3 regions of the Streptomyces cynarae genome follow, and region 1 is predicted to be linked to each of the others. Evidence: riboswitches for the same ligand, from Rfam matches in the RefSeq annotation. Region 1 holds a riboswitch; each other region holds the start of a gene.

Region 1 (9,900 bases):
CCGATCCGCAGGTCCGGCCGCAACTGCCGCAGCATCCCCGGGACCAGCGTCAGGTGGTAGTCCTGCACCACGACCGCCGCCCCCTCGGCCGCCTCCTCGGCCAGCGCCTCGGCGAACGCGCGGTTGTAGGCCTCGTACGACGACCACGCGTGCCGGAACTCCCTGCCGAAGACCGGCTCCAGCGGAGTCTGGTACAGCATGTGGTGGACGAACCACAGCACCGAGTTCGCGATGCCGTTGTACGCCTCGGAGAACACCGTCGGGTCGATGTCGAGCATCCGGACCCGCCGCCCGCCGGTGTCGGCCGGATCAAGTGCGCCACCCGTGCGGCGTACCGCCTCGCGGTCGCCGTCGTTCAGGGCTGCGCACACCCAGACCGCGCCCGCGTCGGGGCCGATCGCCGACAGGCCGGACACCAGGCCGCCCCCGCCGCGTTTGGCGGTGAGCCGCCCGGAGTCGTCCAGCGCGTACGAGACGGGGCCGCGGTTGGATGCGACGAGGATGCGGGCGCCGTGCGCATGCTGCGTGGAAGCCATGCCACGAAACCTAGCCCGAGCCGAAAACGCTCAAACGTACGGTTCGGCCGTATGCGGAACCGTGTCCGTCACGTCCGGACGCCCGGCAGAGCATGATTCAGGCCACCTTTCGTTCCATGTACTCCGCGATCTCCGCCATCGGCGGCCTCTCCTCCACGTCCACCGAGTACGTGCGGGGCTGGAAGCGGCCCTCGACCCGTTCGAACTGCGTGAGGACCGGGCGGACCAGATGGCCCCGGGCCAGGCGGAGCTGGGCCGTGCGGTAGATCGCGGCGGCCATGCGGCCGAGCGCCTGGCCGTCCTGGTGGCGGTGCTTGCGCACACCGACGTCGACCTGGGCCAGTGCGTCCAGGCCCACCAGGTGCAGCGCGTCCACCAGCATGCCCAGCTCGACGCCGTACCCGACCGGGAAGGGGAGCCGTTCCAGCAGGGAGCGGCGGGCCGCGTACTCGCCGCCGAGCGGCTGGACGAATCCGGCGAGCTGCGGCCAGTGCATGTTCAGCAGGGGGCGCGCCATCAGTTCCGTGACGCGGCCGCCCTGTCCCGCGGTCCTGCCGGAGGCGGGCGAATCCGACTCGGTGCCGAGCGGCCGGTCGTACATCGCCTTCACCAGGTCCACGTCCGGGTCGGTGAGCAGCGGGCCCACGATCCCGGTCACGAAGTCCGACGAGAACTCCTTCAGGTCCGCGTCCACGAAGCAGACGATGTCCCCGCCGGTGACGAGCAGGGAGCGCCACAGCACCTCGCCCTTGCCGGGCACGGCCGGTATGCGCGGCAGGATCGTGTCGCGGTGCACCACCCTCGCGCCGGCCGCGGCGGCGACCTGGGACGTGCGGTCGGTGGAACCGGAGTCGACGACGACGATCTCGTCGACCAGCGGAACCTGCCGCACGAGGTCGTGGCGGATGACGGAGACGATCTCGCCGACCGTCTCCTCCTCGTTGAGCGCGGGCAGCACGACGCTGACCGAGGAGCCCGAGGCTCGTTTGGCGGCCATGATCTGGTGGAGCGGGCGATCGGTGACGGACCAGGAGCGGGTGCTCAGCCAGCGCTCGACTTCTTCCAGCACAGTCTGCGGCTCCTCACGTTCGTACGGGGTGGGGGGTGAGTCGGTGACGGTCGAACTGTCTCTCTTGTGATCCATCTCGCGGTTCGGACGACTATCTCAACTCTCCCGGCCGTCGGTTACAGTCTTGAACAACGCCGGTGACCATCGCATGTCGGGGTCCACCCCCGCCCGCCCCGGCGAAACAACCACATACAGCTCATCCAGAGGGGCAGAGGGACACGGCCCGGTGAAGCCCCGGCAACCCTCCAGTCGGCTCTCGTCTTCGCAGGCGGGGCTCCCGGCTAGGGAAGGTGCCAATTCCGTCTCACGGCGAGGTGCGTCGTGGGGAAGATGAGGAGAAAGGGCCTCGCCTGACATGGCTGTGCAGACAGTTGCAAGCACCACCGACTCCGTGAACCTCGGCCCCGCCGCGGCCCTGTCCTGCCGCGAGTGCGGCCACCGGGTGCCGCTCGGCCCGGTCTTCGCCTGCGAGGAGTGTTTCGGCCCGCTGGAGGTCGCCTACGACTTCTCGGGCTACGACACCGAGGAGCTGCGGAAGCGTATCGAGGCGGGCCCCGCGAACATCTGGCGCTATGCGCCGCTGCTGCCGGTCCCGGCGGACGTCGCCGACAAGCCGAACCTCAACCCGGGCTGGACCAAGCTCGTCAAGGCCGACAACCTGGCGCGCGAGCTGGGAGTCACCGGCGGGTTGTATGTGAAGGACGACTCCGGTAACCCGACGCACTCCTTCAAGGACCGCGTGGTCGCCCAGGCCCTGGAGGCGGCGCGCGTCTTCGGCTTCACCACCCTGTCCTGCTCCTCCACCGGCAACCTCGCGGGCGCGGTCGGCGCCGCGGCGGCCCGCGCCGGCTTCCGCTCCTGCGTGTTCATCCCGCACGACCTGGAGCAGGGCAAGGTCGTCATGGCCGCGATCTACGGCGGCGAGCTCGTCGGCATCGAGGGCAACTACGACGACGTGAACCGCTTCTGCTCCGAGCTGATCGGCGACCCGGCGGGCGAGGGCTGGGGCTTCGTCAACGTCAACCTGCGGCCGTACTACGCGGAGGGCTCCAAGACCCTGGCGTACGAGATCGCCGAGCAGCTCGGCTGGGAGCTGCCGGACCAGATCGTGGTGCCGATCGCCTCCGGTTCGCAGCTGACGAAGATCGACAAGGGTCTGCAGGAGCTGATCAAGCTCGGGCTCGTCGAGGACAAGCCGTACAAGATCTTCGGCGCGCAGGCCGAGGGCTGCTCGCCGGTGTCGACGGCGTACAAGGCGGGCCACGACGTCGTACGGCCGCAGAAGCCGAACACGATCGCCAAGTCGCTGGCCATCGGCAACCCGGCCGACGGCCCGTACGTCCTGGACATCGCCCGCCGCACGGGTGGCTCCGTGGAGGACGTGACGGACGAGCAGATCGTCGAGGCCATCAAGCTGCTGGCGCGCACCGAGGGCATCTTCGCCGAGACGGCGGGCGGCGTGACCGTCGGCGTCACGCGCAAGCTGATCGAGAACGGCGTCCTCGACCCGGCGAGGACGACGGTCGTCCTCAACACCGGGGACGGTCTGAAGACGCTGGACGCGGTGGCCGACACGGGGCTGACCGCGACGATCCGTCCCACCCTCGAGTCCTTCCGCGAGGCCGGTCTCGTCTGACCTCCGCCCGCCACAACCCACCAGCCGTACCCCGACCGGAGGTCATCCCCCGATGAGCGTCACCGTCCGCATCCCCACCATCCTGCGCACCTACACGGGCGGCCGAGCCGAGGTCGCCGCCGAGGGCGCGACCCTCGCCGAGGTCATCGCCGACCTGGAGAAGAACCACACCGGCATCGCCGCCCGCGTCCTGGACGACCAGGGCAAGCTGCGCCGTTTCGTCAACGTGTACGTGAACGACGACGACGTCCGCTTCGAGCAGGGCCTTGAGACCGCCACCCCGGACGGCGCGGGCGTCTCCATCATCCCGGCGGTCGCGGGCGGCTGACGGTCGTTCGGACGCGCGATCCTTACCCTCGGTAACGCAGGTAACCGAGAGTTCATCGAATTGCCCTCTCCGTGAGAGAAACGGAGGGGGCAATTCTGCATGGTTGAGCGGGGTACAGTTGGGGAACGCGCTCCCGGACTCCCCTTCCGGGTCCGCGATCAGCTGCCGCGCGCCCGACAAGAAGTAGCCAAAGTGTGCAGGGCTTTTGCGCCATTCATTCCCTTTGCCCGGCCCGACTTGCCCTGAATTCAGGCGAATTCTCCGTACATTCCCGACCGGTCGGACCCCGAATTCTCGTCCGATTGACCTGTTGCAGACGGCAGTTGGACAGATACATTCAGCCGCGGTCGACGCGTTCCGGCGCACGCCCCCAACCGTTGGGGGGTGAGGTCTGACCCGGATCCGCGAAGTGTGGATCTGTGCAAGGGCCAGTAATAGGGGAGTTAGGCATGGCTCAGGGCACCGTCAAGTGGTTCAACGCGGAGAAGGGGTACGGCTTCATCGCGGTCGACGGTGGTGCGGACGTCTTCGTCCACTACAGCGCGATCCAGATGGACGGCTACCGCACCCTTGAAGAGGGCCAGCGGGTCGAGTTCGAGATCTCGCAGGGTCAGAAGGGCCCGCAGGCGGACATGGTCCGCGTGACCGCCTGATACAACGCGCCGACGACTGAACTGTTCGACGTGTCGAGGGGCTCGTATCCCGTCCGGGGTACGGGCCCCTCGGTCGTGTCCGGCCACCGGCTCCTCCAGGGGGCGCGCAGCAGCGTCCACCTGCGGATCATGCTCCCGAGTTCACCCTCCGGTCCCCGAGAGCCGCTTGCACTCGGCAGGGGCGAGTGCTAATCATTGGCGTTAGCACTCTGAAGGTGAGAGTGACAACAGAAGGACCGGGTCGGTGAGGCCGCGGACCGGGTGGGGCAAGGAACCTCCGGTCGGGGCCGTCCGTCGCGGGCGCGGGCGCGGTCCGAAGTAATCACCCCCAGTCCTGGGAGGACCACTTCACATGGCCAAGATCATCGCGTTCGACGAGGAGGCGCGGCGCGGCCTCGAGCGCGGCATGAACCAGCTCGCGGACGCCGTCAAGGTGACCCTCGGCCCCAAGGGCCGCAACGTCGTCCTCGAGAAGAAGTGGGGCGCCCCCACGATCACCAACGACGGTGTCTCCATCGCCAAGGAGATCGAGCTCGAGGACCCGTACGAGAAGATCGGCGCCGAGCTGGTCAAGGAAGTCGCCAAGAAGACGGACGACGTCGCCGGTGACGGTACGACCACCGCGACCGTGCTGGCCCAGGCGCTGGTCCGCGAGGGCCTGCGCAACGTGGCCGCCGGTGCCAACCCGATGGGCCTGAAGCGCGGCATCGAGAAGGCCGTCGAGGCCGTCTCCGCCGCCCTGCTCGAGCAGGCCAAGGACGTCGAGACCAAGGAGCAGATCGCCTCCACGGCCTCCATCTCCGCCGCCGACACCCAGATCGGCGAGCTGATCGCCGAGGCCATGGACAAGGTCGGCAAGGAAGGCGTCATCACCGTCGAGGAGTCGCAGACCTTCGGTCTGGAGCTGGAGCTCACCGAGGGCATGCGCTTCGACAAGGGCTACATCTCGGCGTACTTCGCCACCGACATGGAGCGTATGGAGGCCGTCCTCGACGACCCGTACATCCTGATCGCCAACTCCAAGATCTCCTCGGTCAAGGACCTGCTCCCGCTGCTGGAGAAGGTCATGCAGTCGGGCAAGCCGCTGCTGATCATCGCCGAGGACGTCGAGGGCGAGGCTCTGTCGACCCTGGTCGTCAACAAGATCCGCGGCACCTTCAAGTCCGTCGCCGTCAAGGCCCCGGGCTTCGGTGACCGCCGCAAGGCCATGCTCGGCGACATCGCCATCCTCACGGGCGGCGAGGTCATCTCCGAGGAGGTCGGCCTCAAGCTGGACAACGCGACCCTGGACCTCCTGGGCCGCGCCCGCAAGGTCGTCATCACCAAGGACGAGACCACCATCGTCGACGGTGCCGGCTCGGCCGACCAGGTCTCCGGCCGCGTCAACCAGATCCGCGCCGAGATCGAGAACAGCGACTCCGACTACGACCGCGAGAAGCTGCAGGAGCGCCTGGCGAAGCTGGCCGGCGGCGTGGCCGTCATCAAGGCCGGTGCCGCCACCGAGGTGGAGCTCAAGGAGCGCAAGCACCGCATCGAGGACGCCGTCCGCAACGCGAAGGCGGCCGTCGAGGAGGGCATCGTCGCCGGTGGTGGCGTGGCCCTGGTCCAGGCGGCGCAGAACTCCTTCGAGAAGCTGGACCTCGACGGTGACGAGGCCGTCGGCGCCGAGATCGTCCGCAAGGCCCTGACCGCCCCGCTGACCCAGATCGCCGTCAACGCCGGCCTCGAGGGCGGCGTCGTGGTGGAGAAGGTCCGCAACCTCACCCCGGGCCACGGCCTGAACGCCGCGACCGGTGAGTACGTGGACATGATCGCCGAAGGCATCATCGACCCGGCGAAGGTGACCCGTTCCGCGCTGCAGAACGCCGCCTCCATCGCCGCGCTGTTCCTCACCACCGAGGCCGTCATCGCCGACAAGCCGGAGAAGGCCGCCGCGCCCGCCGGTGGCGGCATGCCGGGCGGTGACATGGACTTCTGATCCTTCCGAGGATCGGTACCAGTCCTTCCGTACGAGGGCGGCACTCCCTGTCTGTGGCAGGGGGTGCCGCCCTCGGGCGTGTCCGGGATCACGCGGGCGTCCCGCCCGGCCGGGAATGTGGGGCAGCGCATAGGCAGTTGCTTCAGAAGCTGCAACAATGCGCGCGCACATACCAGTCGGTTAACACAGCGATCCCGAGGAGCCCCTCACGTGACCGTCACCACGCCCGCCTCCCGCGCGGCCCAGATCCTGTCCCGTCCGATCGCGCTGGGTGGCCTCACCATCCCGAACCGGATCGTGATGGCGCCGATGACCCGCATGTTCTCCCCGGGCGGTGTCCCCGGTGAGGACGTGCGCTCCTACTACGCGCGCCGCGCCGCGGCCGGCGTCGGGCTGATCGTCACCGAGGGCACCTACGTCGGCCACGAGTCGGCCGGCAACAGCTCGCGCGTGCCCCGGTTCCACGGTGAGGAGCAGCTTGCGGGATGGGCGAAGGTCGCCGAGGACGTGCACGCGGCGGGCGGCACCATCGTGCCCCAGCTGTGGCACATCGGCATGGTCCGTGAGCAGGGGCAGAACCCCTTCCCGGACGCCCCCGCCGTCGGCCCCTCCGGCCTCGTCACCGCGGGCGCAGAGCCGACCGGCAAGGCGATGACCCAGCAGGACCTGGACGACGTCATCGACGCGTTCGCCCAGGCCGCCGCGGACGCCGAGCGCATCGGCTTCGACGGCGTGGAGATCCACGGCGCCCACGGCTACCTCGTCGACCAGTTCCTGTGGGCGGGCACCAACCGCCGCACGGACGCGTACGGCGGCGACCCGGTGGCCCGCACCAAGTTCGCGGCCGAGATCGTCGCGGCGGTCCGCGAGCGGGTGTCCCCCGACTTCCCCGTGCTCTTCCGCTACTCGCAGTGGAAGCAGCAGGACTACACCGCCCGGCTCGCAGAAACCCCCGAGGAGCTGGAGGCGATCCTCACCCCGCTCGCGGCGGCGGGCGTGGACGCCTTCCACGCCTCCACGCGGCGCTACTGGCTGCCCGAGTTCGAGGGTTCCGACCTCAACCTCGCGGGCTGGACGAAGAAGCTCACCGGCAAGCCGACGATCACGGTGGGTTCGGTGGGCCTGGACGGCGACTTCCTCCGCGCGTTCCAGGGCGAGGGCGCCCCGGTCAAGACCCTCGACAACCTCCTGGACCGACTGGAGTCGGAGGAGTTCGACCTGGTGGCGGTGGGTCGGGCGCTGCTCCAGGACCCGGAGTGGGCGAAGAAGGTCCTTCAGGGCCGCTTCGACGAGCTGGGCGCGTATGACGCGGCGGCGCTGAAGACCCTGCACTGACGGACGGGCGCTTCTGCACCGACGTACGGGTGCTGAAGACCCGCGCCGACGAACGGCAAGTGCGGCCCTTCGCCCTTCGGGGCGTGGGGCCGTACTCATGTGCGGCTCCGCCGCAGGGGGCTGTCCGGTCCCGTTCGCCGGAAATTCGTTTGCTTAAGTCAATCAATAGCTATAAGGTTGCCTAAGTCAAGTAGACCCATGCCCGACGGAGGCCTCCGACATGTCCCCCAACACGCCGCCGAGGCCGAACGCCGTCGTGGCCGTCCTGGCCTTCGCCGGCATCGTCGTCTCGTTGATGCAGACCCTGGTCATCCCGATCGTCCCCGAGCTGCCGCAACTGCTGCACGCCTCGTCGTCGGACACCGCCTGGGCCGTCACCGCCACCCTGCTCGCGGGCGCCGTCGCCACCCCTGTGATGGGCCGCCTCGGAGACATGCACGGCAAGCGCCGCATGCTCCTGCTCAGCGTGACCATGCTGGTGGCCGGATCTCTCACCGCGGCCCTCAGCGACTCCCTCACTCCGATGATCGTCGGACGGGCCCTGCAGGGTCTGGCGGCCGGTGTCATCCCGCTCGGCATCAGCATCATGCGCGACGAACTGCCCGCCGAGCGCCTGGGCTCCGCCACCGCGCTGATGAGCGCCTCCCTCGGTGTGGGCGGCGCCCTCGGCCTGCCCGCCGCCGCGGTCATCGCCGAGAACTACGACTGGCACGTGCTGTTCTGGACCTCGGCCGTCCTCGGCGCCGTGGCCGCCGTCCTCGTCCTCGTACTCGTGCCCGAGTCCAAGGTGCGCACCGGTGGACGCTTCGACGTGGTCGGGGCCCTGGGCATGGCGACCGGACTGGTGTGCCTGCTGCTGGCGATCTCCAAGGGTGCGGACTGGGGCTGGGGCAGCGGCACCACCATCGGCATGTTCGCGGCGGCCCTCGTCGTCCTGCTGGCATGGGGCTTCTTCGAGCTGCGCGTCAGGGAGCCGCTGGTGGACCTGCGCACCACCGCCCGCCGCCAGGTGCTGGTGACGAACCTCGCCTCGATCGCGATCGGCTTCGCGATGTTCGCGATGTCCCTGGTCCTGCCCCAGCTCCTGCAACTGCCCACGGCGACCGGCTACGGCCTCGGCAAGTCCCTGCTCACCGCCGGCCTGGTCATGGCGCCGTCCGGCCTGGTGATGATGGCCGTGGCACCGGTCTCCGCGGTCGTCTCCAAGACGCGGGGGCCGAAGACGACCCTGATGATCGGTGCCCTGATCGTGGCCGCCGGCTACGTGCTGAACATCGTGCTGATGGACCAGGTCTGGCACTTCGTCCTGGTCTCCTGCGTCATCGGCGCCGGCATCGGCTTCACCTACGGCTCCATGCCCGCGCTGATCATGGGTGCGGTGCCCGCGTCCGAGACCGGTGCCGCCAACAGCCTCAACACGCTGATGCGGTCCATCGGCACCTCCACCGCGAGCGCGGTCGCCGGCGTGATCCTCGCCAACATGACCGAGACCCTCGGGCCCGTCACCCTGCCCTCCCAGGACGGCTTCCGCACCGTCCTGGCCATCGGGGCCGGTGCCGCGCTCCTCGCCTTCGCCGTCGCCTCCTTCATCCCGCGCCGGCGTCCGGCCACCGGGCAGACACCGCCCGCAGCCGACGGTCCGGCCGGGCACGCGAAGGTCTCCGAAGCCAAGGCGTAGAGTCCAACTGATCGTCAGGTCGGGCGGTCGCGGCCCCGCTCCAGCGGGCTGTGCGGCCGCCCGGCCGTCCGTGCACCACGTGTTCCACGGCACCCGGACGAGGGGCCGTACCGGCGACAAGTTGGAGGTCACACGATGACGACAGCCGAATCCCGCACGCCGAGCGCCGACGACGAGACCGGGCCCGTGGTGCGCACCGCGGCGGCGCGGTGCGCGGGCGCCGGGAGGACGGTCTCGCGGTGTTCCGCGGGATACCGTTCGCCGAGCCGCCGGTGGGGGAGGGGCGCTTCCGGGCGCCCCGCCGGGTACGGGCCTGGGAGGGCACCCGGGAGGCGTACGCGTTCGGGCCGCCGCCCCCGCAGGAGACGGCCTTCCTGGGCCGTACCGGCGTCCTGGACGCGTCCCTCGGCGACGACTGGCTGACCGCCAACGTCTGGACACCAGACCCCGATCCGGCCGCCCGCCGCCCCGTGATGGTGTGGATCTACGGCGGCGCCTACAAACTCGGCCATGCGGGCAGCCCCGGCTACGACGCCCGGCACATCGCCCGCGACGGCGACCTCGTCGTCGTCACCTTCAACTACCGCGTCGGCATCGAGGGGTTCGCCCGCATCGAGGGCGCCCCCGCCAACCGCGGTCTGCTGGACCAGGTCGCGGCCCTGGAGTGGGTGCGGGACAACATCGAGG
Region 2 (9,900 bases), 1.6 Mb from region 1:
CGGCCGCTCGCCGCTCGCGCGCCGGTTTCGGCAGCTGACCGGCGCCTTCAGGGCCTGGTGACCGAGGCGATCGGCATCATGCCGACCGGGTCGTAGCGCACCGCCGCCCCCGGGTGGGGTGCGTGGATGACCTGGCCGTTGCCGACGTACATCGCCACATGGCTGGCGTCGGAGCGGTAGACCACCAGGTCCCCGGGCTGGGCCTGGGACAGCGGCACCCGGCGGCCGGCGTACCGCTGCTCCTGCGAGGTGCGCGGCAGTCCGACGCCCGCCCGCGCGTACGACCACTGCATGAGGCCCGAGCAGTCGAAGCCGCCCGGCCCGTTGGCGCCCCACACATACGGGCGGCCGAGCGCCGAACGGGCAGCGGCGACGGCCGCCGCCGCGCGGGAGTCGGGCGCCGCGGCGGGGGTGAGGGCGGGCACCTCGCCGGCGGAGCGGGAGGCCCGCTGGTAGGCGGTGCGCTCCCCGTCCGGCAGGGAGTTCAGCAGCCGCTGTGCCGCGACGAGCTTCCGCTCCACGGCCTTCTTGTGCTGCGCGACCGCCTCGCGGCTCTTCTCCAACTGGGCGAGCTCACCGGCCACCACCGCACGTTCCCGGGCCAACCGGCGCAACGCTCCCTGGAGTTCCTTGAGCTGCCCCGCCTGGCGGGCGCCGATGCGGTCCAGCACGGCCGCCCTGTCGAGGTACTCGCCGGGGTTGTCCGACAGCAGCAGCGCGAGGGAGGAGGCGAGTCCGCCGGAGCGGTACTGCGCCCCGGCGAGCGCACCGAGCGCGTCCCGCATGCTGTTGACGCGGTCCTGCTGCCGGGCGACGCGGTCCTGTGCCCGGCCGACGTCCCGGCGCAGCGCGTTGGCGCGTTCCCCGGCCCTGTTGTAGGCCTCGGTGGCCTGCTCCGCCTCCCGGTACAGCTGGTCCACCGTGGCCCGGGTGTCGCGTGGCGCGGCGTTCGCCGGTACGGCGCCCAGTGTCGCCGCGGCCGCCGCTGCGGCGGACAGTACGGCGGCTGCCCTCTTCAGGGCTCGGTTGGACTCCGCGGCGCTGGCGCCCTGGCGCATGCCGGACGGTGCAAGGCGGCGATGGGACCCCACGACCGGTCGCTCTCCTTCCGCTGACGAACCGCCCGCCGGGCGGCGGGGGAAACGCGGCAGACAGTAGCGGGGTGATCACCGCGGGTCCAAAGACCTCGAGAGGCCGACAGAGCGACGCCCCGCCGCTGACGCAGGTCATCGGCGGGGCGTGGAGTCAGCGGGAGTCGCTGGAATTCGCTCGTTCGGGCGGTGTGGTGTCGTGCGGTTCGAGGAACCGGGTAACCGGGTCGGACTCGGAACCGGGATTTCAGACCCGGACGCCGAACATGAACGGTCCGCCGATCGTGGACATCGACTCGTAGCGGACGACGGTGCCGGTGCGGGGGGCGTGCAGGACCTGGCCGTTGCCCGCGTAGAGGGCCACGTGGTGGAGGTCGTTGAAGAAGAACACCAGGTCGCCGACCTTGAGGTCGTTGACCGAGTAGATGCGGGTTCCTATGTTCGCCTGCTCCTGCGAGGTGCGCGGGATGGAGACGCCGGCCTGCGCGTACGCCCAGGAGGTCAGACCCGAGCAGTCGTAGGCGTTGGGGCCCGTGGCGCCGTAGACGTACGGCTTGCCGACCTGGGTCTGGGCGGCGGAGAAGGCGGCACCGGCCCGGCCGGAGCCGACGCCGACGCTGAGGGCGGTGCGCTCACTGGCCCGGCTGGCGCGGTTCTGGTCGTCCTGGAGGGCGGCCCGCTGCTGGGCGGTGAGGCTGTTGAGGAGCTTCTGCGCCGCGGCGAGCTTGCCCTGGACCTCCTGCTTCTTCTTGCCCAGTTCGGTGCGGGTGGCGGCGAGGTCCTTGAGCTTGTCGGTGGCCTCCTGGCGCTCCTGGGCCAGCTCGCGCTGTTTCTCCTGGATCTTCTTGAGCGCCTCGACCTGCTGGCTGCTCAACTGGTCGAGGGTGGACGCCTTGTCGAGGTAGTCGTCCGGGTTCGAGGAGAGGAAGAGCTGGAGGGAGGGGTCGATGCTGCCGGTGCGGTACTGGGCGCTGGCCATGGTGCCGATGCCGTCGCGCAGCTTGTTGAGCTCGTCCTGGCCCCGGGCGACCTTGTCCTGGAGGGTGGAGATCTCCTTCTGGAGCTGCTCCTGCTTCTCCTTGGCCCCGTTGTACTGCTCGGTGGCCTTCTCCGCGTCCTCGTAGAGCTTGTCGACCTTGGACTTGACCTCGTCCACGCTCGGCTTGGCACTGGGCGCCGCGTTGGCGGCGTTCGCGCTGAACGCGACAGCGGCGGCGGCCGCGGTGGTCAGCACGGTCACACGTGCACGGCTCGGCTGCTTGGGTCGACGGTGGGACGCCACGGAAGCAGGCTCCTTCTTCTGAGTGATCACCCGCTCGGAGGTTCGAGGCCAGACCCTAGTGACCTCATCGTGATGAATTCAAATCCTCACACCAAAAAATCCGGTCACGCAATGCATTCTTTGCACATGAGGCACAGGAAGTGAGGCAGTCCTGACGCTACGTCGCGCGACGGTTCCGTCAATTCGGGCATTGAGCCTGTACGTTGCGCTTGGTGACGTAAGTGATCCCGGGCCCGATTTCAGCCGCGCGAAAGACGCTTCAGTAGCACCGCCGAGGCGACCGGGCGCGCTCCCGCCCTCGCGACTCCGTCGGCCACCTCACGGTCCGTGGAAGCGACGATGACGGGCCGGCCCGGCGGCTCGGCGCGCACCAGCTGGCGGATCAACTCGTCGGCGGTGACGCCCGGTTTGGAGAACAGCACCCGCACCCCGCGCGGCGGCGCGAGCAGCACCGGTGCGGCCAGTTCGGCCCCGTCGAAGACACAGGTGACCTCGGCGCCGGTCTGCGCGGCGAGTTGGGAGAGCTGACCGAGGAGCCTCAGACGCTGCTTCTCCAGCGGCATCTGCGGATACCCGGTCTTGGTGACGTTGTAGCCGTCGACGACCAGATGCACCTGGGGCAGTGCGAGCAACTGGTCGAGAATCGCGGGATCGTTTTCGGACAGCGCACGGGCGGCGATGTCTTTCGGAGTCATTCGTCCTGGTTCGACCGCGTCCACCGTCTCCGCCGGCCGTACGGAGACCGGTGGCAGCGCCAGTTCACGGCGCAGCCCCTGGGCCGCGTCGAGCAGGGTGTCCAGCAACAGCCGCACCCGCATGTCCTCGACACTGCGCCCCTCGCGCGCCGCTCTGCGGGTGGCCTCCAGGGTGGCCTCCGCCTCGCCGAGGCGTGCCTTGAGCCGCCGGGTCTCGCTCTCGGCGGCGGAGAGCTGGGCCTGCCCCTCGGCGCGCACCGCCTCGATCTCGCCCTGGGCCTTGCGCAGGGCGGCCTCGCCACGTCTGACGTCGCTGAGGGCGGCTCGCAGTTTGCGGTGAAGCGAGTCGGCCTCCTTGCGGGCCGCGTCCAGCTCCGCCCGCAGCCGCTCGGTCTCGGCGCGGGTGTGCTCGCGTGCGGCCGCCAGCTCCGCGCGCAGCCGCTCCAGCTCGGCCCGGCTCTCCTCGTCGGCGCGCTCGGCGTCGACGCGCTGGGCCTCCTCACCGGCGGCGGTCACCAGCTTCACCCAGCCCGCCGGGCGCAGCACATAGGCCGCGGCCGCCACGTCGAGCGGGTCCGCGGCCGGGGGCGGCGAGCCGGAGTCCAGGGCGCCGGCGAGCTCCGGCTGGGCCTCTCTGAGCTTCTCGGCGATGCGCTGCCGGAACAGCGCGTCCGTCTCCACGGCCGCCGCCATGGCGTTGCCGGCGAACTTCGCCCGGCGGGTCGGGGTGAACCGGGCGTACTGGCGCAGCTGTGCGGGCAGTTCGGCGAGGGTCAGCCCGCCGAAGCCGTCGGACACGATCTGCACGACCCGGCGGCGCACGCCGTCGGGCAGCGGACGGTCGAGCACCTCAGCGGTGCCGTCGACCGGCTCCCCGCCTGTGGTCTCAGCCATCCCTCACACCCCATACGCCCTGCGGGGCCGCCTCCCTCAGGAGCCGGCGCCCGGCCTGTCCACGAGTTCCACCTGGTCGACCGCGTTGCACCAGCGGCAACGGACCGACTCGATGGTCTCACTGACCACCTCGCGCTCCTCGACCTTCGGCTCCCCGGCCAGATCGAGGTGCACGTACTCGACGACCTTCGACGAGCGGGTCACGTCGAAACGGGTGAGGTTGCCGCAGAGCGTGCAGCGCCAGCGGGTCGTCTCCGTCGGCAGGGGAACCGTCATCGTGGGTGCTCTTCCTTCTTCCAGTCTCCGTGATGCGCCAGTTTCCCTGGAGCGTGTGGCTCGTAACCCTACGGCCTGCCGAGTACCCGTCGCCCGCCCGTTCCACGGCGGCGAGGCACTCTGTGCGTATCCGTCCGGTTACGCCATGCTCTGTACCATGATCAGCACCTGGAGCAGGGCGGCCGTGGGAGCGCTGCGCGGACAGCCCGCGCCGGTGACGTACGGGCTGATCGTCCTGTGTTGCGCACTCTTCGTCGTGGGACCGGCCGCGGGGTTGAGTCCGGCCTACGGGACCGGGGACGCGCTGCTCGCCGCGCAGCGGGCCTACTTCGCCCGCTGGGGCGTGGTGCCGGTGGAGCTGTTCAGCGGGGCGCCGCGGGCGGCGCTCACGCCCGCTACCGCGCTGTTCGTGCACGGCAGCTGGGTGCATCTGCTGGGCAACATGCTCTTCCTCTACGTCTTCGGGGCCATGGCCGAGGAGCGGATGGGGCATGTGGAGTTCGCCCTGTTCTACCTGGGATGCGGCTGTCTGGCGCTGCTGGGGTACGCGGCGGCCAACGCCGCGTCGGCGCAGACGCTGGTCGGAGCGTCCGGGGCGATCTCCGCGGTCCTGGGTGCGTTCCTGTTCCTCTTCCCCAAGGCGCGGGTGACCAGTCTCTTCCCGTTCCTGTTCTTCCTGCCGCTGAGGTTCCCGGCCTGGGTGGTGCTGCCGTTCTGGGCGTCCCTGCAGTGGATGGCGGCGGGCCGGGCCGCCCAGGGGCCCGGGGTGGCCTACCTGGCCCACCTGGTGGGGTTCTCGCTGGGGTTCGTCTACGCGTCGGTGCGCTACACGCGTACGAGTAGGGTGAAACCACCAGCCGAGGCCCCCGAGGGAGAACAGCAGCCGTGATCACCGCGATCGTGCTCATCAAGACCAGCGTGGACCGGATCCCCGAGATCGCGGAGCGGATCGCCTCGCTGGATTCCGTCAGCGAGGTCTTCTCCGTCACGGGGACGTACGACCTGATCGCCATGGTGCGGGTGAGGGAGCACGAGGAGCTGGCGGACGTCATCCCCGGACGGATCAGCAAGATCCCGGGGGTCGAGGCGACGGACACCCACGTGGCGTTCCGTACGTACTCCCAGCACGACCTGGAGGCGGCGTTCGCTATCGGGCTGGACTCCTGATCCGCCCGATCCACTGAACACCGCCTCACCGGCCCTGCGCGATCTCAGACCGCCGGGACGCAGCGGCCGTTCTCCGTGCGGTACTGCCACCGCGCACCGTCGCTGACCAGTTCCTTCACGGCGTTGACGAAGCGCTCCACGTGCTCGTCGGGGGTGCCGGCGCCGAAGCTCACCCGGATCGCGTTGAGGGACTTCTCCCCGGGCGCCGCCTCGGGCGCGCCGCACTCGCCCTGGGTCTGGGGGTCGCTGCCGAGCAGGGTGCGGACCAGCGGGTGGGCGCAGAACAGGCCGTCGCGGACGCCGATGCCGTACTCGGCGGAGAGCGCGGCGGCGAAGTGGGAGCTGTTCCAGCCCTCGACGACGAAGGAGATGACGCCGACGCGGGCGGCGTCGTCGCCGAAGAGGGAGAGGATCCTGACCTCGGGGACGTCGGCGAGGCCCTCCCTGACCTTGCGGATCAGGTGCTGCTCGCGGGCGACCAGGGTGTCGAAGCCGGCCTCGGTGAGGGCCTTGCAGGCGGAGGCGATGGCGTAGGCGCCGATCACGTTCGGGGAGCCGGCCTCGTGGCGGGCGGCCGTGTCGTGCCACTCCACGTCCACTCCCCCGTCCGTCCTGCGCGTGACCTTGCGGCTGGCGCCGCCGCCCGCGAGGTACGGCTCGGCCTGGCGCAGCCAGTCGGCGCGGCCGGCCAGGACGCCGGAGCCGAAGGGCGCGTAGAGCTTGTGGCCCGAGAAGGCGACCCAGTCCACGTCGAGGTCCTTGACGGACACCGGGTGGTGCGGGGCGAGCTGGGCGGCGTCCAGGACGATACGGGCGCCGTGCACGTGCGCGGCCGCCGCCAGCTCCTGTACCGGCCACAGCTCGCCGGTGACGTTGGAGGCGCCGGTGACGCAGACCAGGGCCGGGCCGTAGGGGGCGCGGTCGGCGAGGGCGCGCTCCAGGGTCTCCACGGCCTGCCCGGGGCTGCTCGGGGCGTCGAGGTAGGTGACCTGGGCGGCCCGCCACGGCAGCAGGGAGGCGTGGTGCTCGGTCTCGAAGACGAAGACCTGGCAGTCGGCCGGGAGGGCGGCGGCGAGGAGGTTGAGCGAGTCGGTGGTGGAGCGGGTGAAGACCACCTGGTCGGTGTCGCGGCAGTCGAGGAACTCGGCGACCGTGCGGCGGGCGTTCTCGAACAGGTCGGTGGACAGCTGGGAGAGGTAGCCGGCACCGCGGTGGACGCTGCCGTAGTAGGGGGCGTACGCCGCGACGTCGTCCCAGACGCGCTGCAGCGCGGGGGCACTGGCCGCGTAGTCGAGCGCGGCGTACGTGACGTCGCCGCCGGTCACGAGCGGGACGGTGACGCCACGACCCAGAACGGGCAGCGGGGCACAGACGGACTGGTCGGCGGCAAGGGTGGAGACGGACATGGGTGTACTCCCGTAGAGCAGGCGAGACTCACCGGTGCCGGAGGCGCGCACGGGCGCAGCGGTGTCCACGGCACGGAGAAGGTGAAGGAAAAAAGGGGATGCGGAGGCGGGGCTCTGCGGCCCTAACGCATTCGCTTGCTCACGGAAGGCTCCCTCGAACGACCAGGACCCCTGGAAGGCACGAGGGGTCCGCGCTTGCCGCAGACCTCGCTGCCTGCGACCTGGTCTTCACCCGGGGCACCCCGCCACGGACGGAGGGTTGCCGGACAGCCGGCCGGGGCCGAATGACTGTCGCTCATGACCTGATGTGGAAATTACGGCAGGTGATCACCTGCCCGCAACTTCTGTCCGTATACCGGGACGGGCGGTCCCGTCCCGGTGGGTCACCGAACCAGGTGGTGCTTCGAGCGCCGCCCCCAGCGCATGCCGAACAGGACGAGGCTGGCCAGGAACACCACTATGCCGATGATCAGGAGGTAGAACAGCCCCTTCGCGACCGCGCCGATGATGCCGAGGGCGACCGCCGCAAGGATCAGGAACAGGAAGACCGCCATGGTGACCAACTTCTTTCGGCCCGGGGGTCAGCGGCGCGCGAGGCGGCGTCCGCGGTCGGCACCGGGCTCATAGGCCCTGTCGTAGTGTTTGAAGATCTCTTCTTCCCGCTCCACGGGCAGGACGTCGTCCACACCGATCGACGGCGCCTTGCGCACCTGCCCTTTGGAGTGCGCCACCTGGACGTACCCGGGTCCCACGGTCGCCTCGTCCAGGGGAACGAAGACGAGCCTGTGCCGGGTCGCCATTCCGGTGCGGACGGTGGCCATGGCCGGGGTGTCGGTGGTGGTGTCGACGTACACCGCCTCCAGGGACCCGATCTTGCGGCCCTTGGCGTCGATCACGTCCCGGTTGCGCCACTCGCGGATATCGGCTGAATGGATCATGCCCAGCCTCCTTGCGGCCCGCGGGGAGAGCTGCCACTTATCTCACTTTACCCCGGCCAGCCTGACCTGGCCTTTTCCGCGGGCGCGCTCGGCGTCAGGCGTTGCTGGCGGCCACCCACCGCTCCAGGGCACGCTTGGCCGCGCCCGAGTCGATCGACTCGGCGGCCTTGGCCATGCCGGTGCGGATCTGGTCCGCCAGCGGGCCGTCGCCCGGCTCCAGCGCCACCAGCGCCGCAGCCGAGTTCAGCAGCACGGCGTCCCGTACCGGGCCCCTCTCCCCGTCGAGGAGGCGGCGGGCGACCTCGGCGTTGTGGGACGGGTCGCCGCCACGCAGGGCCTCCACCGGCACCAGTTCGATACCGGCGTCCCGCGGGTCGAAGGTCTCCTCGGTGACCTTGCCGTCGCGGACCACCCAGACGTGGGAGGTGGCAGTGGTCGTCAGCTCGTCGAGGCCGTCGTCGCCGCGGAACACCAGAGAGGAGTTGCCGCGCTCGGCGAGCACACCTGCGATCATCGGCGCCAGGCGCGGGTCTGCCACGCCGACCGCCTGGGCCTTCACCTTCGCCGGGTTGGTCAGCGGGCCGAGGGCGTTGAAGACCGTCCGGATGCCCAGCTGACCGCGCGCGGCGGCGACATGGCGCAACGCGGGGTGGAACTTCACCGCGAAGCAGAAGGTGATGCCCGCCTCCTCCGCGACCTGCGCGACCCGCTGGGGCGTCAGGTCCAGGTTGACGCCCAGCTTCTCCAGGACGTCCGACGATCCCGACGCCGACGAGGCCGCGCGGTTGCCGTGCTTGACGACCTTGGCCCCCGTGCCGGCCACCACCAGCGCCGACATCGTGGAGATGTTCACCGTCCTCGCGCCGTCGCCGCCCGTGCCCACGATGTCGACCGTGCGGCCCGACACCTCGATCACGTTGGCGTGCTCGTACATCGCCCGGACCACACCGGTGATCTCCTCGACGGTCTCCCCCTTGGCCCGCAGCGCCACCACGAACCCGGCGATCTGCGCGTCCGTCGCCTCGCCGCGCATGATGCGGTCCATCGCCCAGGCCGTGTCGTCCGCGCTCTGGTCGCGGCCCTCGAGGAGCCCGTTCAGCACCTGGGGCCAGGAACGGCCCGCCGCGGTGTCGCCTCCAGCGGGGTGCACAGCGCTCATAAGCCGCTCCTGGGTCGGTGTCCCGGACTACGGGACGCAAGTCTCGAACGGGTCCACCCTATCCAGCCGGGGGCATGGCGAAGGGCCCCGTCCGAACACCGGACGGGGCCCTTTACCGTGGCGTGGCGTGCAGCGATCAGTGGTGGCCGTGGCCGCTCGTGATCTCCTTGTACTCCTCGACCGTGGGCTTGGGGATCTGGTTGTCCTCCCCGTAGTACGCGTTGCTGAGCTTGGCACGCAGCTTCGCGGAGCCCTTGATCTTCCGCTCGACGCCGTTCTCGTCGACCGTCGGGCCGAGCTCGACCGGCTTGTACTGCTCGTGCGCCGTGAGCGTGTGCAGCTGCTCCTGGCTGAGCGGCTCGTGGACCTCGATGAACTCACCGTGCGGCAGCCGCTTGATGATGCCCGACTCGCGGCCGTGCAGCACCTTGTCGCGGTCCCGACGCTGCAGACCGAGGCAGATCCGCTTGGTGACGATGAACACGAGCACCGGCACCACGAAGAAGGCGACGCGGACGAACCAGGTGATCGCGTTGATCGACAGGTGGAAGTGGGTGGCCCACAGGTCGTTGCCACCACCGACCAGCAGCACGAAGTACCACGAGATCCAGGCGGCACCGAACGCGGTGCGCGTGGGAGCGTTGCGCGGGCGGTCCAGGATGTGGTGCTCGCGCTTGTCGCCGGTGACCCAGGACTCGATGAACGGGTAGACCGCGATCGCGACCAGGACCAGCGGGAAGATCACCAGCGGGACGAACACACCCAGGACGAGCGTGTGACCCCAGAAGTTGATCTCCCAGCCCGGCATCGTGCGGATCAGGCCCTCGGAGAAGCCCATGTACCAGTCGGGCTGGGCGCCCGTGGACACCTGGTCCGGACGGTAGGGGCCGATGGCCCAGATCGGGTTGATGGTGGCGATCGCCGCGATGGCCGCGATGACGCCGAAGACCAGGAAGAAGAAGCCTCCGGCCTTGGCCATGTAGACCGGCATC
Region 3 (9,900 bases), 2.8 Mb from region 1:
GCGCGTCTGCAGCGCGAGCAGCCGCCGGCGCTGAAACAGGCGGAGCCGCGCCGCGCCCCGCCACCCCGCGTCCCCGCCACCCCGCGCCGTTCGCGCCGGGGAGCGCCGCCTGCCCGCGGGCCACCGCCCCCGCACCCTCGCGTCCCAGAACCTCGGGAGAGACATGTCCGCCCATGCCCTGACCGCACTCCCGTCCGCACAGCCGGTCCCCGCCTTCCGCGGCCGGATCGGCTGTGACGCCCGCAGCGGCCACTACGCCGTGCCGCGCCGCTACCGTCTCCACCTGTCGCCGGCGTGTCCGCACTGTCTGCGGATAGCCATCACGCACAGCCTGCTCGGCCTCGAGGACGTCTGTCCCGTCACGCTGCTGCCCGCGGTGCCCGACGGACCCGGCGGCGAGTACTCCGCGCTGCGTCCGCTGTACGAGGCCAGTGCCCACCGCTATCCCGGAGCCGCCCTGACGCCGGTGCTCAGCGACGACTGGTCGGGCCGGATCGTCAGCACCCATGCTCCGGACATCATGCGCGATCTGGCGCGGCACTTCGGCACGGACCACCCCGCGCTGTATCCGTACGGGGCGGACGCCGAGATCGAGGGTGTCCAGCGGCTGTGCGAGCAGGGCATCGACGCGGCCGCCCAGCGCGCCGGACGCGTCGACGCCGACACGGAGGAACGGGACGCCGCGCTCACCTCGCTGCTGTGCACCCTGCGGTCACTGGAAGGACGGCTCGCCCGTCAGGAGTACCTGCTCGGCGACCACCTCACCGCAGCGGACGTGGAGTTGTGGGTCAGCCTGGTGCAGCTCGACACCGTGCACCGCTGGCACCTGGACGCCACCGCGGTGCACCGCATCGCCGACCACCCGCACCTGTGGGCGTACGCCCGCCGGCTGGCCGCCCACCCCGCCTTCGGTCCGCACCTCGACCACGCCGGCATCGCCCGACGGCACCACGCGCACTGCCGGGGGCTGGAGGCCGCGGGCGCCGCCGTGCAGATCCTGGACTGGGCCTCGCACGTCCCCAACGGCGCGGCGACCCACACCGGTTGAGCGGGAGAACGGCGCCGCTGAGCACGTATCACCTGCCGGACGCACGTTGACATCGCTTACGGCGCCTGTATTGACTTGACGCCAGAAAGGTCATGAGCGTCAGCGACAAGCCCTGGCTGGCTGACCGGCAACCCTCGCACCGCGGTGGGGTGCCCCAGGTGACGACCCGACCGGATGACGTTTCGGTAAGCGCGTGGCCCCCCCGGGCCGGAAGAACGACGGAGACGGTGATGTACGCAGCCTCGAGGACAGCCGCAGTGCGGCTCCGCGGCCTCGTCCTGCTGTGCGCCAACCGTTCCGTCGACCTGCTCCGCGTCAACAGCGCACTGTGTACCACCCCGGGCTCTGCCCGCTGTCACGGCTGACGGCGTTCTGAATCCCTGACGCGCACCGCCGCCGCGGTGCGCCCTCGTTCCGTCCCGTCCCCGGTGCACTGCGCTTCACCAGCCTCGTCACGCCGCGGCCCCGCGTCGCCAGGCGGTGCCGCGGCGCGCCGCCCGGGGCTTCCGACTCCGCTGGAGCCTGTCATGAGTGAACCCCGGGAGCCGCCGTGTCCCTCGCCCCGGCGCCACCCGACGAAGAGACCGCGGCCAAGCCCCTCGCGGCCCAGCGGGTGCTGCCCCTGCGCCGGCCGGGCCGCTGGATCGCCACGGCGGTCGTGCTGGTCCTCGTGGCCCAGTTCGTCCACGGCCTGGTGTCCAACCCGTTCTACCAGTGGGACCGCTTCGCCTACTGGTTCCTGCGCCCCACCATCCTCGACGGGCTGGTCATCACGCTCGAAGTCACCGCCCTCAGCGCCGTGTCGGGCCTGCTCGGCGGTATTGTGCTCGCGCTGGCCCGGCTCTCCAAGAGCCCGGTCCTGCGCGCGGTCAGCTGGACGTACGTGTGGGCGCTGCGCTCCATACCGCTGATCGTGGTGCTGATCTTCCTCTTCAACTTCAGCGCCCTGTACAAGACGTTGAGCGTCGGCGTGCCCTTCGGCCCCGCGTTCTTCAGCTTCGACGAGTCCAAGCTCGCCACCGACATGGTCGTCGCCGTCGTAGGACTGAGCCTGAACGAGGCGGCGTACGCGGCGGAGGTGGTCCGCGGCGGCATCCTCTCGGTCGACCAGGGCCAGCACGAGGCGGCCGCCGCACTCGGCCTGCCGAAGGGCCACCAGTTCAGGCGGATCGTCTTTCCGCAGGCCCTCAGGTCCATCACCCCGAACTACGTCAACCAGCTGATCGGCCTGGTCAAAAGCACGTCACTGGTGTTCTACGTGTCGCTGCTCGACCTGTTCGGCTCCGCGCAGACCATGGGCAGCACCTACCCCGGCGACATCGTGCCGCTGCTGCTGGTCGTCACCGTCTGGTACCTGATCCTGACGAGCCTCGTGTCCGTCGTCCAGTTCTACGTCGAGCGGTACTACGCCCGCGGCGCCACCCGCGCGCTGCCGCCGACCCCGTTGCAGAAGCTCCGCACCGGTCTCGCCGATCTGCGGGCCCGTGCGCGCAGGGAGGCCGCCGTATGACCACCGACACGCTCCGGACCCGCCCCGCCGCCATCCAGGTGCACGACGTGCGCAAGGCGTTCGGCGCCCATCAGGTGCTGCACGGCGTGGAGTTGACCGTACGACCGGGCGAGGTGACCGTGATCCTCGGCCCGTCCGGTTCCGGCAAGTCCACCCTGCTGCGGGTGATCAACCACCTGGAGAAGCCCGACCGCGGCCATGTCAGCGTGGGCGGCGAACCCATCGGCGTGCGCCGACACGGAGACCACCTCAAGGAGCTGAGCGAGCGGGTCATCCTCGGCCAGCGCAGCCGCATCGGATTCGTCTTCCAGAACTTCAACCTCTTCCCGCATCTCACCGTGCTGGAGAACGTGACGGCGGCGCCGGTGGCGACCGGCAAGCTGACCAAGCCGGAAGCCAGGAACCTCGCCCTGGACCTGCTCGGCCGGGTCGGACTCGCCGACAAGACCGGCGCCTACCCGCGGCAGCTGTCCGGCGGCCAGCAGCAGCGCGTCGCCATCGCCCGCGCGCTCGCCCTGCGGCCCGGCGTCATCCTCTTCGACGAACCCACCTCAGCGCTCGACCCCGAACTCGTCGGCGAGGTGCTGGCCGTCATCAAGGACCTGGCCGGCGGCGGCACCACGCTGGTCATCGTCACCCACGAGATCGGCTTCGCCCGCGAATGCGCCGACCGGGTGATCTTCATGGACGACGGCCGGATCGTCGAACAGGGGCCGCCTGCCGAGGTCCTCGACAACCCGCGGCACGAGCGGACCCGGGACTTCCTGAGCAAGGTGCTCTGAAACCGCCGGTTCCGCGTTCCGCTCCACAGCCTCCCCCCGCGCCACCACCGCCACCGCTCACCGCTCACCGAACAAGGACAGTCATGCCCACTCTCAGTCTCCGCACCCGACTCCTGCGCGGCCTCACCGCGGGCACCGCCGTCGCCTCCCTCGCCGCCGGACTCGCCGCATGCGGGGGCACGAGCGACGCCGCCACCAACACGGACAGCGCATCCTCCGGCAGGGTCACCGTGGGGCAGCTCTCCAACGGCGCTGCCACGCAGACCGCCCTCAAGGTGTCCGAGGTGAAATCCCTCAATGCCGAACTGCCCGCCGCCATCCGCAAGAGCGGCAAGCTGGAGATCGGCATCGGCGCCCTGCCCTCCGGCTTCGCACCGCTGGCGTACGTGGGCAGCGACCAGAGGACCCTCACCGGCGCGGAACCCGACTTCGGCCGCCTGGTCGCCGCGGTCCTCGGCCTCAAGCCCGAGCTGAGGAACTTCACCTGGGAGAACCTGTTCGTCGGCATCGACAGCGGCAAGGTCGACGTGGCCTTCTCGAACGTCACCGACACCGAGGAGCGCAAGAAGAAGTACGAGTTCGCCTCCTACCGGCAGGACAACCTGGCCTTCGAGGTGCCGAGGACGAGCACCTGGAACTTCGACGGCGACTACGAGAACCTCGCGGGCAGGACCGTCTCGGTCGGCTCGGGCACCAACCAGGAGAAGATCCTCCTGGAGTGGAAGGCGAAGCTGGCCAAGGAGGGCAAGAAGCTCACCGTCAAGTACTACCCGGACCGCAACGGCACCTACCTGGCGCTGTCCAGCGGCAAGATCGACGCGTACTTCGGCCCCAACCCCGGTATCGCCTACCACATCAGGCAGGTCGCGAACACGCCCCAGGCGACCCGCAACGCGGGTGAGTTCTCCGGTGCCGGCGAGTCCCTGCAAGGCCTGATCGCTGCGACCGCGAAGAAGGACAGCGGGCTCGCCAAACCGCTCGCCGACGCCATCAACCACCTGATCGAGAACGGTCAGTACGCCAAGTGGCTGGCCGCCTGGAACCTGTCCAACGAGGCCGTCGCCAAGTCCGAGGTCAACCCGCCCGGGCTGCCGCTCGACAACTCCTGACCGCAGGGATTCCCGGAGTGCGGAACAGACGGCGGGGCCGGACTGTTGTCGTTGAGACGAGTTGCGCGCCACGACGGCTGTTCGGACGGAGGTGCAGGACGTGACCCGCACCGTGCACGCCCGCGCCCTGAACCCGTCCCGCCGTCCGCTTCTGCACTCCCGGGCCCACATCGACCTGCTGCGCGTGGCCGGCGCGCTCTGTTGCTCCTGAGCGTTCCCAGCCTTCGGCCGGGTGTACCCCCCCATCTCGCTGCGCTCGCCCCCTGCCGCGCCCGCTCGCGCCGGCCGGCGTTCTCGTACGGACCTCAGGAAGGCACCCACTCGTGTCCTCGACTTCCCCCTCCCATCTGCACCTTGCCCTCGCCCTGGACGGCACCGGCTGGCATCCCGCGTCCTGGCGCGAGCCCGTGGCCCGGCCCCGGGACCTGTTCACGGCCCGGTACTGGGCCGACCTGATCACCGAAGCCGAAGAGGGTCTGCTCGACTTCGTCACCATCGAGGACGGCCTCGGACCTCAGTCCTCACACTTCCTCGACCCGGACGAGCGCACCGACCAGGTCCGCGGACGCCTGGACGCAGTGCTCATCGCCTCCCGTGTCGCGCCACTGACCCGGCACATAGGGCTGGTGCCGACCGTGGTGGCCACCCACACGGAGCCGTTCCACATCTCCAAGGCGATCGCCACTCTCGACTACGTCAGCACGGGCCGTGCGGGCCTGCGCGTGCTGATCACCGCCCGTCCGAACGAGGCCGCCCACTTCGGCCGCCGCACGATCCCCCGCATCGAGGCCTACGACAGCCCGGACGCACAGGAGTTGGTGACCGACCTCTTCGACGAGGCCGCCGACCACGTCGAGGCCGTCCGGCGCCTGTGGGACAGCTGGGAGGACGACGCGGAGATCCGGGACGTCGCCACCGGCCGCTTCATCGACCGGGACAAGCTGCACTACATCGACTTCGAGGGCAAGTACTTCGACGTCAAGGGCCCCTCCATCACGCCTCGACCACCCCAGGGCCAGCCGGTCGTCACCGCTCTCGCCCACCAGACCGTCCCCTACCGGCTGGTGGCCCGCCAGGCCGACGTCGGCTACGTCACCCCGCACGACGCCGACCAGGCCCGCGCCATCGTCGCCGAGATCCGCGCTGAGCAGACCGCCGCCGGGCGGGCGGAGGAGCCTCTGCACGTCTTCGGTGACCTGGTGGTCTTCCTGGACGACGAACCCGGCGAGGCCGCCGCCCGCCGTGAGCGCCTCGACGCCCTCGCCGGGTACCCGTACGCCGGCGACGCCCGCCTCTTCACCGGCACGCCCGCTCAACTCGCAGACCTCCTCCAGGAGTTCCAGCCAGCGGGCCTGACCGGCTTCCGGCTGCGGCCCGCCGTCCTCGGCCACGACGTGCCGCAGATCACGCGAGGGCTCGTGCCCGAACTCCAGCGCCGAGGCGCCTTCCGGAGCGCCTACGAGGCCGACACCCTGCGCGGACTGCTCGGGCTCGCCCGCCCCGCCAACCGATACTCCCCCAGGCTCTCGGCTTCGCTCGAGCCCGGGGGGACCCCCATCGCCTGAGCCGGAGGGACGTCACCACCATGACCAAGCCGCTGAAGCACATCCACCTGGCCGCCCACTTCCCCGGCGTCAACAACACCACCGTGTGGAGCGACCCGAAGGCCGGCAGCCACATCGAGTTCAGCTCCTTCGTCCACTTCGCGCGCACCGCCGAACGCGCCAAGTTCGACTTCCTGTTCCTCGCGGAGGGCCTGCGCCTGCGCGAACAGGGCGGGAAGATCTACGACCTGGACGTCGTGGGCCGCCCCGACACCTTCACCGTGCTCGCCGCCCTGGCCGCCGTCACCGACCGGCTCGGCCTGACCGGCACCATCAACTCCACCTTCAACGAGCCGTATGAGGTGGCCCGCCAGTTCGCCAGCCTCGACCACCTCTCCGGCGGACGGTCGGCCTGGAACGTCGTCACCTCCTGGGACGCCTTCACCGGCGAGAACTTCCGCCGCGGCGGCTTCCTGCCGCAGGAGGAGCGCTACTCCCGGGCGAAGGAGTTCCTGGCCACCGCGAACGAACTCTTCGACTCCTGGCACGGCGACGAGATCCTCGCCGACCAGGCCACCGGCACCTTCCTGCGGGACGCCAAGGCCGGCGCCTTCGTCCACCAGGGCAAGCACTTCGACATCCATGGCCGGTTCAACGTCCCGCGCAGCCCCCAGGGCCGCCCGGTCGTCTTCCAGGCGGGGGACTCCGAGGAGGGCCGCGAGTTCGCCGCCTCCAGTGCCGACGCCATCTTCAGCCGGCACGCCACCCTGGAGGCGGGTCAGGCCTTCTACGCCGACGTCAAGGGCCGCCTGGCCAAGTACGGGCGCGGACACGACCAGTTGCTCATCCTGCCCGCCGCGACCTTCGTCCTCGGCGACACCGACGCGGAGGCCGAGGATCTGGCCCGTGAGGTGCGCCGGCAACAGGTCAGCGGTGCCACGGCCATCAAGCACCTGGAGTTCGTCTGGAACCGGGACCTGTCGGCGTACGACCCGGACGGCCCGCTGCCCGACATCGACCCGAACGTGAGCGAGGAGCACATCTCCCGCGGCCGTGCCCAGGTGCGCATGTACCGCGACCCGCTGGCCACCGCCCGCGAGTGGCGGGAGCTCGCCGCCGCCAACAACTGGTCCATCCGCGACCTCGTCATCCACACCGGAAACCGGCATACCTTCGTCGGCTCCCCGTCCACCGTCGCGAAGACCATCAACGAGTTCGTGCAGGCCGACGCCTCCGACGGCTTCATCCTGGTCCCGCACATCACCCCCGGCGGCCTGGACCCGTTCGCCGACCAGGTCGTCCCGCTCCTGCAGGAGCAGGGCGTCTTCCGCACCGACTACGAGGGCACGACCCTGCGCGACCACCTGGGCCTCGCCCACCCGGACACCGGGGTGCTCAGGGAGCGAGCGGCATCGTAAGCGTGCCGTCCGGCGGGTCACTCCTTCCAGTCGAGCTGGTCCTCGGGAGTGCCCACGCTCCGTCCGTACGCCACCGCTTCGGCGCGGCCGTGGGCATCGCCGCGCCGGTAGCGGAACACCTTCCCGGCGAAGACGACCACTTGGTCGTCCCCGACCAGGAAGTCCGAGTACCAGCCCATGTCCGGCTCCAGCGCCTCAGCCAGCGCCTGCGAGAGGGCGGTCGCGTGGGAGTCGTCCGTCTCGAACTCGACGAAGGTCCAGGTGGACGGCTGTGCGTCCCGTGCACTCCCCGAGACGTCGATGCGGCTCACCTTGCGGATGCGCAGGCCCTCCGGCTCGAACACCGCACCGGTGCGCAGACTTTCGCCGATGACATACCCGTTGATCACAGCTCGCCTCGCCCTCTCCGACCACGCCGACATCGACAACGCCGACACCGACCACGTTAGGCCCCGGTACTGACAACGGGGTGGTCAGCCGACCATGCGCGACCGCCCCGGCCGGATCCGATCCGGCCGGGGCGGCTGTCACGCGGACAGGGCTGCCGTCTTACGCGAGCGACGCCAGCGCCTCGTTCCAGGTCGCCGACGGGCGCATGACCTCGGCGGCCTTCGCCGGGTCGGGCTGGTAGTAGCCGCCGATGTCGGCCGGCTTGCCCTGGACGGCGTTCAGCTCCTCGACGATCTTCTGCTCGTTGGCGGAGAGCGTCTCGGCGAGCGGGGCGAACGCCTTGGCGAGCTCCGCGTCGTCGGTCTGCCCGGCCAGCTCCTGCGCCCAGTACAGGGACAGGTAGAAGTGGCTGCCGCGGTTGTCGATGCCGCCGACGCGACGGGTCGGGGACTTGTCCTCGTTGAGGAAGGTCGCCGTGGCGCGGTCGAGGGTGTCGGCCAGCACCTGGGCACGGGCGTTGCCCGTGACCTTCGCGTACTGCTCCAAGGACGGCACCAGGGCGAAGAACTCACCCAGGGAGTCCCAGCGCAGGTAGTTCTCCTTGACCAGCTGCTGGACGTGCTTGGGGGCGGAGCCGCCGGCGCCCGTCTCGAACAGGCCGCCGCCCGCCATCAGCGGGACGACCGACAGCATCTTGGCGCTGGTGCCCAGCTCCAGGATGGGGAACAGGTCGGTCAGGTAGTCGCGCAGCACGTTGCCGGTGACGGAGATGGTGTTCTCGCCGCGGCGGATCCGCTCCACGGACAGCTTGGTCGCCTCGACCGGGGAGAGGATCCTGATGTCCAGGCCCTCGGTGTCGTGCTCGGGCAGGTACTGCTTGACCTTGGCGATCAGGTTCGCGTCGTGGGCGCGGGTCTCGTCCAGCCAGAAGACGGCCGGGTCGCCGGTGGCGCGGGCGCGGGTGACGGCCAGCTTGACCCAGTCCTTGATCGGGGCGTCCTTGGTCTGGCAGGCGCGGAAGATGTCACCGGCGGAGACGGTCTGCTCGATGACCACGTTGCCGTTGCCGTCGACCAGGCGGACCGTGCCCGTGGTCGGGATCTCGAAGGTCTTGTCGTGGCTGCCGTACTCCTCGGCCTTCTGCGCCATGAGGCCGACGTTCGGGACGGAGCCCATGGTGGCCGGGTCGTAGGCGCCATTGGCGCGGCAGTCCTCGATGACGGCCTGGTAGACGCCCGCGTAGCTGGAGTCCGGCAGCACCGCGAGGGTGTCGTGCTCCTGGCCGTCCGGGCCCCACATGTGGCCGGAGGTGCGGATCATGGCCGGCATGGAGGCGTCGACGATCACGTCGGACGGGACGTGCAGGTTGGTGATGCCCTTGTCGGAGTCGACCATGGCCAGGTCCGGGCCCTCGGCGAGCTCGGCGTCGAAGGAGGCCTTGATCTCGTCGCCGTTCGGCAGGGCCTCGAGGCCCTTGAAGATGCCGCCCAGACCGTCGTTCGGGGTCAGACCCGCCGCGGCGAACGTCTCGCCGTACTTCGCGAACGTCTTCGGGAAGAAGGCGCGCACCACGTGACCGAAGATGATCGGGTCGGAGACCTTCATCATCGTGGCCTTCAGATGCACGGAGAACAGGACGCCCTCCTCCTTGGCCTTGGCGACCTGCGCCGTGAGGAACTCGCGCAGGGCGGCGACCCGCATCACGGAGGCGTCGACGACCTCGCCCTCGCGGACCGGCACGGACTCGCGCAGCACGGTGGTCGAGCCGTCGTCGCCCTTGAGCTCGATGCGCAGCGAGCCGGCCTCGGAGATCACCACGGACTTCTCCGTGGAGCGGAAGTCGTCCACGCCCATGGTCGCCACGTTCGTCTTGCACTCGGAGGTCCAGGTGCCCATGCGGTGCGGGTGGGTCTTGGCGTAGTTCTTGACCGAGGCGGGTGCGCGGCGGTCGGAGTTGCCCTCGCGCAGGACCGGGTTCACGGCGGAGCCCTTGACCTTGTCGTAACGGGCGCGGATCTCCCGCTCCTCGTCGGTCTTCGGCTCGTCCGGGTACTCCGGCAGCGCGTAGCCCTTGCCCTGCAGCTCGGCGACGGCCGCCT

Evidence for each region. A riboswitch is a leader RNA that binds a small molecule or an ion and turns the genes downstream of it on or off. The one in region 1 is predicted to bind S-adenosylmethionine.
Region 2: linked by a shared signal. The riboswitch ahead of N8I84_RS11925 (aminotransferase class V-fold PLP-dependent enzyme) and the one ahead of thrC (threonine synthase) in region 1 are both predicted to bind S-adenosylmethionine.
Region 3: linked by a shared signal. The riboswitch ahead of N8I84_RS06335 (amino acid ABC transporter permease) and the one ahead of thrC (threonine synthase) in region 1 are both predicted to bind S-adenosylmethionine.

Annotation. Positions count from the first base shown of each region.
Region 1 is NZ_CP106793.1:4,120,800-4,130,699, reverse strand. It holds gene N8I84_RS18875 (alpha,alpha-trehalose-phosphate synthase (UDP-forming)) at 1-536, opposite strand, end outside; gene N8I84_RS18870 (glucosyl-3-phosphoglycerate synthase) at 634-1,605, opposite strand; SAM riboswitch class I at 1,799-1,942, shown strand; gene thrC (threonine synthase) at 1,961-3,241, shown strand; gene N8I84_RS18860 (MoaD/ThiS family protein) at 3,294-3,569, shown strand; gene N8I84_RS18855 (cold-shock protein) at 4,019-4,222, shown strand; gene groL (chaperonin GroEL) at 4,575-6,200, shown strand; gene N8I84_RS18845 (NADH:flavin oxidoreductase) at 6,411-7,535, shown strand; gene N8I84_RS18840 (MFS transporter) at 7,756-9,213, shown strand; gene N8I84_RS18835 (carboxylesterase/lipase family protein) at 9,453-9,900, shown strand, end outside.
Region 2 is NZ_CP106793.1:2,535,874-2,545,773, forward strand. It holds gene N8I84_RS11895 (C40 family peptidase) at 48-1,091, opposite strand; gene N8I84_RS11900 (C40 family peptidase) at 1,339-2,373, opposite strand; gene N8I84_RS11905 (NYN domain-containing protein) at 2,613-3,962, opposite strand; gene N8I84_RS11910 (hypothetical protein) at 3,999-4,238, opposite strand; gene N8I84_RS11915 (rhomboid family intramembrane serine protease) at 4,396-5,127, shown strand; gene N8I84_RS11920 (Lrp/AsnC family transcriptional regulator) at 5,124-5,405, shown strand; gene N8I84_RS11925 (aminotransferase class V-fold PLP-dependent enzyme) at 5,450-6,811, opposite strand; SAM riboswitch class IV at 6,998-7,114, opposite strand; gene N8I84_RS11930 (hypothetical protein) at 7,195-7,365, opposite strand; gene N8I84_RS11935 (PRC-barrel domain-containing protein) at 7,393-7,749, opposite strand; gene trpD (anthranilate phosphoribosyltransferase) at 7,844-8,908, opposite strand; gene qcrB (cytochrome bc1 complex cytochrome b subunit) at 9,045-9,900, opposite strand, start outside.
Region 3 is NZ_CP106793.1:1,329,082-1,338,981, reverse strand. It holds gene N8I84_RS06340 (glutathione S-transferase C-terminal domain-containing protein) at 164-1,048, shown strand; SAM riboswitch class IV at 1,137-1,246, shown strand; gene N8I84_RS06335 (amino acid ABC transporter permease) at 1,599-2,558, shown strand; gene N8I84_RS06330 (amino acid ABC transporter ATP-binding protein) at 2,555-3,340, shown strand; gene N8I84_RS06325 (ABC transporter substrate-binding protein) at 3,424-4,449, shown strand; gene N8I84_RS42685 (putative leader peptide) at 4,550-4,660, shown strand; gene N8I84_RS06320 (LLM class flavin-dependent oxidoreductase) at 4,773-6,014, shown strand; gene N8I84_RS06315 (NtaA/DmoA family FMN-dependent monooxygenase) at 6,035-7,411, shown strand; gene N8I84_RS06310 (hypothetical protein) at 7,429-7,800, opposite strand; gene N8I84_RS06305 (NADP-dependent isocitrate dehydrogenase) at 7,961-9,900, opposite strand, start outside.